DNA from 2 places in the Micromonospora sp. NBC_01796 genome. Region 2 is predicted to be linked to the other one. Evidence: riboswitches for the same ligand, from Rfam matches in the RefSeq annotation. Region 2 holds a riboswitch; the other holds the start of a gene.

Region 1 (3,403 bases), 810 kb from region 2:
GGCGTTCGCTCGGGCACCACGACCGGGCCGGCAAGTTCCACCTGGACGGGATGACCGGCCCGGACGAGTACACCGCGGTGAAGAGCGACAACGTCTACACCAACCTGATGGCGCAGCGGAACCTGCTCTCCGCCGCCGACGCCGTGTCGAGGCACAGCGACCACGCCTGGCGGTTGGGCGTGGACGACGAGGAGACCGCCGCCTGGCGGGACGCGGCGAACGCCATGCACATCCCGTACGACGAGGAGTTGGGCGTACACCAGCAGGTGGAGGGCTTCACCCGGCTCCAGGAGTGGGACTTCGCGGGCACCCCGCCGGAGAAGTACCCGCTGCTGCTGAACTACCCGTACTTCGACCTGTACCGCAAGCAGGTGGTGAAGCAGTCCGACCTGGTGCTCGCCATGCACTGGCGCGGGGACGCGTTCACCCCGGAGGAGAAGTCCCGCAACTTCGCCTACTACGAGCGGCGTACGGTCCGCGACTCGTCGTTGTCGGCCTGCACCCAGGCGGTCCTCGCGGCCGAGGTGGGGCATCTCGAGCTGGCCCACGACTACCTGGGCGAGGCCGCCCTGATGGACCTGCACGACCTGAACCAGAACACCCGCGACGGGGTGCACGTCGCCTCACTGGCCGGGGCGTGGATCGCGCTGGTCGCCGGCTTCGGCGGGATGCGCGACCACGGGGACACCCTCTATTTCGCGCCCCGGCTACCGAACCGGATCGACCGGCTGGAGTTCTCGCTGGTCTGGCACGGGCACCGGCTCCGGGTCGACGTACGCGAACGCGAGACGACGTACTCCCTGCGCGACGGCGACAGCAGCGGCGGGGTGGTGGAGCTGTTCCACCACGGGGAGAAGGTCCGGGTCACCTCCGACGAACCGGTGACCAAACCGGTGCCGGAGGCGCGCCCGGCGGGTCCCGCACCGAAGCAGCCGCCCGGCCGCGCCCCGGCCCGCCGGGCCTCGGTGGCCGAGATCGCCGGCCCGACCGTCAAGTCCGAGGTCGAGCCCCCGCGCCGCCCCCGCGCCCAGAAGTAGGTCCGCGGCCGTCCCCGGTCAGAGCAGGGACAGGTGTACGTGGTTGGTGTGGTCGCTGGACGGGTCACCCTTCGCGGACGAGTACGCCTTCCAGCCCGTTGCCGGGAACCAGATCTGGCGGTACCAGATCACGTAGAGGATGCCGAGCCGGTCGGCGTTGCGGACCAGGAACGCGGCGAGGTTGTTGCCGTACGTCTTGTCGCCGCCACTGGCGTCCCCGCCGAACCCGCCGGGCTGCGCGGAGAAGTCGCAGGCCCGGCCCTTCGGGTGTTCGAACGGCCCACCGCTGCGGTAACACGACACGTACCGGGTGAAGCCGAGCCGTTTGGTCTCGGTCAGCGCGTGCAGGGTGCGCGGGGTGACGCAGCCGTTGGTGGTCGGGTCGTTCTGGTTGCAGGACTGCGCCGGCAGGGACCCGTCCCGGTTGCGCGGTGCGGATTCCGCGACCGGTGAGCTGGCGTTCACGAAGCCCTCGGTGCTGGTGCCGCCGACCTGGGAGAGGGCGCGTTCGGCCGCCTCCTTCTGCTTGGCCATCACGGAGAGCTGGCGCTGTTCCTCGGCCATCGCCGCGTCGGCCGCCGCCTTCGCCCGGGTGGCCCGGTCGCGTGCCTCGTACAGTTGGCGAAGTTTGCTGTTGTCGCGCTGCGCGATCAGGTCGAGCCCCCCGGCCCGGTCCATGAAGTCGTCCGGTGAGGCGCTGCCGAGCAGCGCGGAGATCGGCCCGATCCGGCCGATCCGGTAGGCGCTGACGGCGACCTCTCCGACCTCGGGCGTGAGCTGGTCGAGCTGTGCCTCGATTTGCCGCAGTTCGTCGGCGAGCGCCACCTGGTGCTTGCGGGCGTTCTCCACCCCGACGCTCGCGGCGGCGTAACCACGCCCGGCCGACTCGAGTACGTCACGTAAGAGGGGGTTGCCGCCCTCGTCCCCGGGCGCGGTCGGCGAGGAGGGTGCGGCTGCGGCCGGCCCGGCCGCGACGGCGGCACCGCCCAGCAGAGTCACCACGGCGAGCAGGGTCAGGGCCAGCGAGAACCGCTGACGCTTGGGTCTCGTCATGCACGTTCCTCCCGTCGGCCGCCGACCGGGTTAGCTGACGGGTTCGGGACGGAACAGGCCCTACCGCGTGTGCGGACTCACCCCGACTACCTGGTTCCCCGGCTCGCACAAGGCGATTGGGCGGCGGTCGTCGCCGACAGCAGAGGGGGTACCACCGGGTCGGAACCGAGGGTGACATTACCGGATCAGACGGACTTAGTACCCGATTTCAGGGTCGCCGCCAGAGATTTCTCCTGCTAGCGCACCGAACCCCGGCGGGCCTCCGTGAGGAGTGCCCGCCGGGGCGTGTCGTCGTGCCCGGCCCCGGCCGCGTCCCGGAGACCGAAATCTCCGGTGTCGGCCGAGCCGTGGTGTCTCTCCTGATCTAGCGGCGGTCCCCGGTCGAGGGAACACCCGAAGGGTCGTGCGGGGTCACCCGGCGCGGGTCGTCCGAGGCCCGTGCCTGTGCCGCCTCGTCCGCCCAGTCCCGCCGCGCACCCTCGCGCTTGTCGCGTTTGTCCTTCGGCGGACTGGTGCCGGCTCGACCGGACTCCGACTTAGCGGATTTGTGGTGGGTCATGGCATCCTCACGATCGCCTCAGCGCGGGCCGCTGCCACGGCCGCCGTGGTCTTCCTGCCTGACCCGGTTCGCCTTCCCGACCACCGAGCCCGCAAACGGGGATTGGCGGCCCGGCGGCGGGTTGTTCCACTCGTAGGCGGGTACCGGACAGCGGGTGGAGACAGTGACGACCGAGACCACGATCTGGGCCGGGGAGGTGCAGCTCACCGCCGACCTGGTCACCCCTACCGAGGGGACGGTCGGAGTGGTGCTGTTCGCCCACGGCAGCGGCAGCTCCCGGCGCAGCCCGCGCAACGTCGCGGTGGCGAGGGTACTCAACCAGCGGGCCCTGGCGACCGTGCTCGTCGACCTGCTTACGCCCGAGGAGGAGCAGGTCGACGAGAAGACCGCGGAGCTGCGCTTCGACATACCGATGCTCGCCGGCCGGGTGGTCGGGGTGATCGACTGGCTGCGGGCCGAGCCCGACACGGCCGCCGTGCCGATCGGGCTGTTCGGCGCGAGCACGGGTGCGGCGGCGGCACTGGTAGCCGCGGCCGAGCGGCCGGAGCACGTACCGGCGGTCGTCTCCCGCGGCGGCCGCGCGGACCTGGCGGGTCCGGCCCTTTCCCGCGTACGCGCGGCGACCCTGCTGCTGGTCGGCGGTCAGGACGAACAGGTGATCCAGTTCAACCAGCAGGCCCGCGACGCGCTCGGCGGGGAGGTGGAACTGCGGATCATCCCCGACGCGACCCACCTGTTCCCGGAGCCCGGAGCG
Region 2 (3,403 bases):
AGCGAGGAGTATCCGACCAGCGGCCTTGATTCGCGAACGAACCTTCCCTAATGTGGGGCTCCGACCGCTGTGGGACGTCGGCGCCCATTTCCCCCCTCGGGTGGCACCCAGCGGTCGGTAACGAAGGAGTCGGTGCCGGTGGCACGCGTGCCCTCCCATCGCCATTCGACCAATCATGAGCATCCGGGTGGTGGCACACGCCGCCGCACGTACCGCCTGTTGGCGCTCTCTGCCGTGGTGCTCGCCGGACTGCTGCCCGCCACGCAGGCGCAGGCCGCTCCGACGGTCGACGAAATCGAATCGCAGATCGACACCCAGTGGGTGCAGCTCGAACCGACCATCGAGCAGTACAACAAGGTGCACGGCCAGCTTCTGGCGAACCAGAAGAAGTCGGCCGACCTGCAGAAGAAGATTCAGCCGCTGGCGCTACAGGCCAACATGGCGCTCGATCGGGTCGGTGACCTGGCCTCGCGTTACTACAAGACCGGCCCGTCGTCGGACCTGAACGCGCTGATCACCACCGGTACGCCGACCCAGCTCGCGGACCAGCTCACCATCCTGGACCACCTGGCCCGCCAGCAGCAGGAGCAGATCGCCGACGTCACCGCCGCCCGGGACAAGTACGACGGCGAGAAGCGCAAGCTGGACGAGCTGATCGCCCAGCAGAAGAAGCAGGACACCGAGCTCGCCGGCAAGCGCAAGCAGATCAACGGTGAGATCGAGCGGCTGGAGAAGCTGCGTCTGACCGCGTACGGGTCGAGCAGTGCCGGTGGCGCGTTGCGCAAGGGCCCCTGCCCGGCGACGTACCCCGGTGGTGCCGCCGGCACCGCGGTCAAGACCGCCTGCGCGCAGATCGGCAAGCCGTACGTCTGGGGTTCGACCGGCCCCAACTCGTTCGACTGTTCGGGCCTGACCCAGTACGCCTGGGGCAAGGCCGGGGTGAAGCTCACGCACTTCACCGGTGCACAGTGGAACGAGGGAAAGGCGGTGAGCCGGGCCGACGCCCGAGCCGGCGATCTGGTCTTCTTCTACGGTGATCTGCACCACGTCGGTATGTATGTCGGTAACGGGCTGATGGTGCACTCGCCACGGTCCGGTAAGCCGGTGCAGATGCAGAGCATTGACGTCATGCCGGTTGCCGGGTTCCGCCGTCCGGGCTGACCTGGTGTAATTGCCCAGATTTGCAATGAAGAACCCCTTGCCAGCGGCACCCGCCGTTAGCAAGGGGTTCTCTTTATGTCGACCACAACACACCGTACGTGGTTGTCTGATATACGGAAAGATTTCACTCCTGCCACGGGTTGCACTTCAATAACAGGCTTCCTACTGTGGGAGATCGTCGGGGCGGCACCAGTCCACCCAGCCCGGGTGGCACCGGCTCGACACCGCCGAATCGTTTTCCGAAACGAGCCGGGGACCCAGCACCTCGGGGTGAATCCGCGAATTCTCGTGGTAGGGCGCCACTTCCCGCCCGAACCCGTCAGCTAACCCGGTACGCGGTAACGGAAGAAGGAGCGCCCAACCCCGGTGGCTAGCCATGCCCCGCGGTCGCTGTCCGTTGCGTCGACTCCGGTCGACCCGATGACCGTGCGATCGCGTACCCGTTGGCCTGTCCGTACCAGCCTGCTCGCCGCGATCGCCGGCGTAGCCGTTCTCCTGCTCGGTACCACCCCGGCCCACGCCGAGCCCTCGGTCGCCGAGATCGAGAAGCAGATCGACGTGGCCTGGAACCAGCTCGAACCGATCATCGAGAAGCACAACGCCACCCGCCAGGACCTGGCCGTCAAGCAGAAGCAGGCCGACGCGCTGGCCAAGAAGATCCAGCCGTTGCAGCTCCAGGTCGACATGGCCATGGGCAAGGTCAGCGACATGGCCGTGCGGGCGTACAAGGGCGACAACGCCTCGGCGATCAACGCGATCCTGACCACGGACTCGCCGACGATGCTCGCCGACCAGCTCACCATCCTCGACCAGTTCGCCCGCCGGCAGCAGCACGACGTGCAGGCCGTGGTCGACCTCAAGGAGAAGTACGCGGCCCAGAAGGCGCCGCTGGACACCCTGGTCGCCCAGCTCACCCGCACCGAGGCCGACCTGGCCGCGAAGAAGAAGCAGATCGACGCCGAGATCGACCGGCTGCAGAAACTGCGGATCAAGGTGTACGGCAACGGTGGCGGCGGCCCGCTCGCCCCGGCCCCGTGCCCGTCCGAGTACCCGGGCGGCGGCGCCGGCATCGCCGTCAAGTACGCCTGCCAGCAGATCGGCAAGCTCTACGTCTGGGGCGCCGCCGGGCCGAACAACTTCGACTGCTCCGGGCTGATGCTCGCCGCCTGGGCCAAGGCCGGGGTGACGCTGCCGCACAACGCCGCCGCGCAGCGCCGGGTCACGGCGTACGTCAAGCGCGCCGACCTGCGCCCCGGAGATCTCGTCTTCTACTACGCCGACCTGCACCACGTCGGCATGTACGTGGGCAACGGGTGGGTGGTGCACGCCTCCCAGGCCGGTGAACCGATCAAGATGAAACGCGTCGACGAGGGCACGATCCACAGCTTCGGCCGCCCCGGCTGACCACCGGTCGACCCGTCTCGAAACGATCAGGGCTGGCATCCCGTACGCGGGTGCCAGCCCTGACTGTCGTCGCTACCCGCTCAGCGGGTCGGCCAGGTGCGCCAGTGCTGCCAGGAGCGGCTCGGGGTGGGGCCGCGCTGGCCCTGGTAACGCGAGCCGTACACGGCTGAGCCGTACGGGTGCTCGGCCGGGGACGAGAGCCGGAAGATGCAGAGCTGGCCGATCTTCATGCCGGGCCAGAGGGTGATCGGCAGGTTGGCCACGTTGGAGAGTTCCAGCGTGACGTGGCCGGAGAAGCCGGGGTCGATGAAACCGGCGGTGGAGTGGGTGAGCAGTCCCAGCCGACCCAGGCTCGACTTGCCCTCCAGTCGGCCGGCGAGCTGGTCGCCGAGCGAGATGACCTCGAGCGTCGAGGCGAGCACGAACTCGCCGGGATGCAGCACGAACGGCTCGCCGTCCGGCACGTCCACCACCGAGGTCAGGTCGTCCTGCTGACTCGCCGGGTCGATGTGGGTGTAGAGATGGTTGTTGAAGACCCGGAAGAGCCGGTCCAGCCGTACGTCGATGCTCGACGGTTGCACGAGTGCGGGCTCGAACGGGTCGAGCCCGAGAGTGCCCGCCTTGATCTCGATGACCAGGTCGCGGTCGGAGAGCAGCATCCCGACACCTTAGCGAGCCGTCGGGCCCGGTCACGGCGTACCCGTACCCGGAGTGGCGCCCGGCTCACGCGTGTCGCACTACCGCTCTCGAACATGTGTTCGATAGACTCTCCGCATGGCATCCTGGTCCGAATTCGCCGCCGACGCCCCGCGTCTCGCCGAGGCGATCCGCATCCTCC

The links. Region 2 has a riboswitch for cyclic di-AMP ahead of OIE47_RS14225 (C40 family peptidase). Riboswitches for the same ligand answer to the same signal wherever they lie in the genome.
Region 1: linked by a shared signal. The riboswitch ahead of OIE47_RS10370 (coiled-coil domain-containing protein) and the one ahead of OIE47_RS14225 (C40 family peptidase) in region 2 are both predicted to bind cyclic di-AMP.

What each region holds. Positions count from the first base shown of each region.
Region 1 covers NZ_CP109078.1:2,268,578-2,271,980, reverse strand. The annotation lists partial or broken gene OIE47_RS10375 (glycoside hydrolase family 65 protein) at 1-959, shown strand, start outside; gene OIE47_RS10370 (coiled-coil domain-containing protein) at 1,056-2,090, opposite strand; cyclic di-AMP (ydaO/yuaA leader) riboswitch at 2,094-2,223, opposite strand; gene OIE47_RS10365 (dienelactone hydrolase family protein) at 2,813-3,403, shown strand, end outside.
Region 2 covers NZ_CP109078.1:3,082,534-3,085,936, forward strand. The annotation lists gene OIE47_RS14220 (NlpC/P60 family protein) at 133-1,161, shown strand; cyclic di-AMP (ydaO/yuaA leader) riboswitch at 1,377-1,514, shown strand; gene OIE47_RS14225 (C40 family peptidase) at 1,582-2,565, shown strand; gene dcd (dCTP deaminase) at 2,646-3,224, opposite strand; gene OIE47_RS38005 (pyridoxamine 5'-phosphate oxidase family protein) at 3,340-3,403, shown strand, end outside.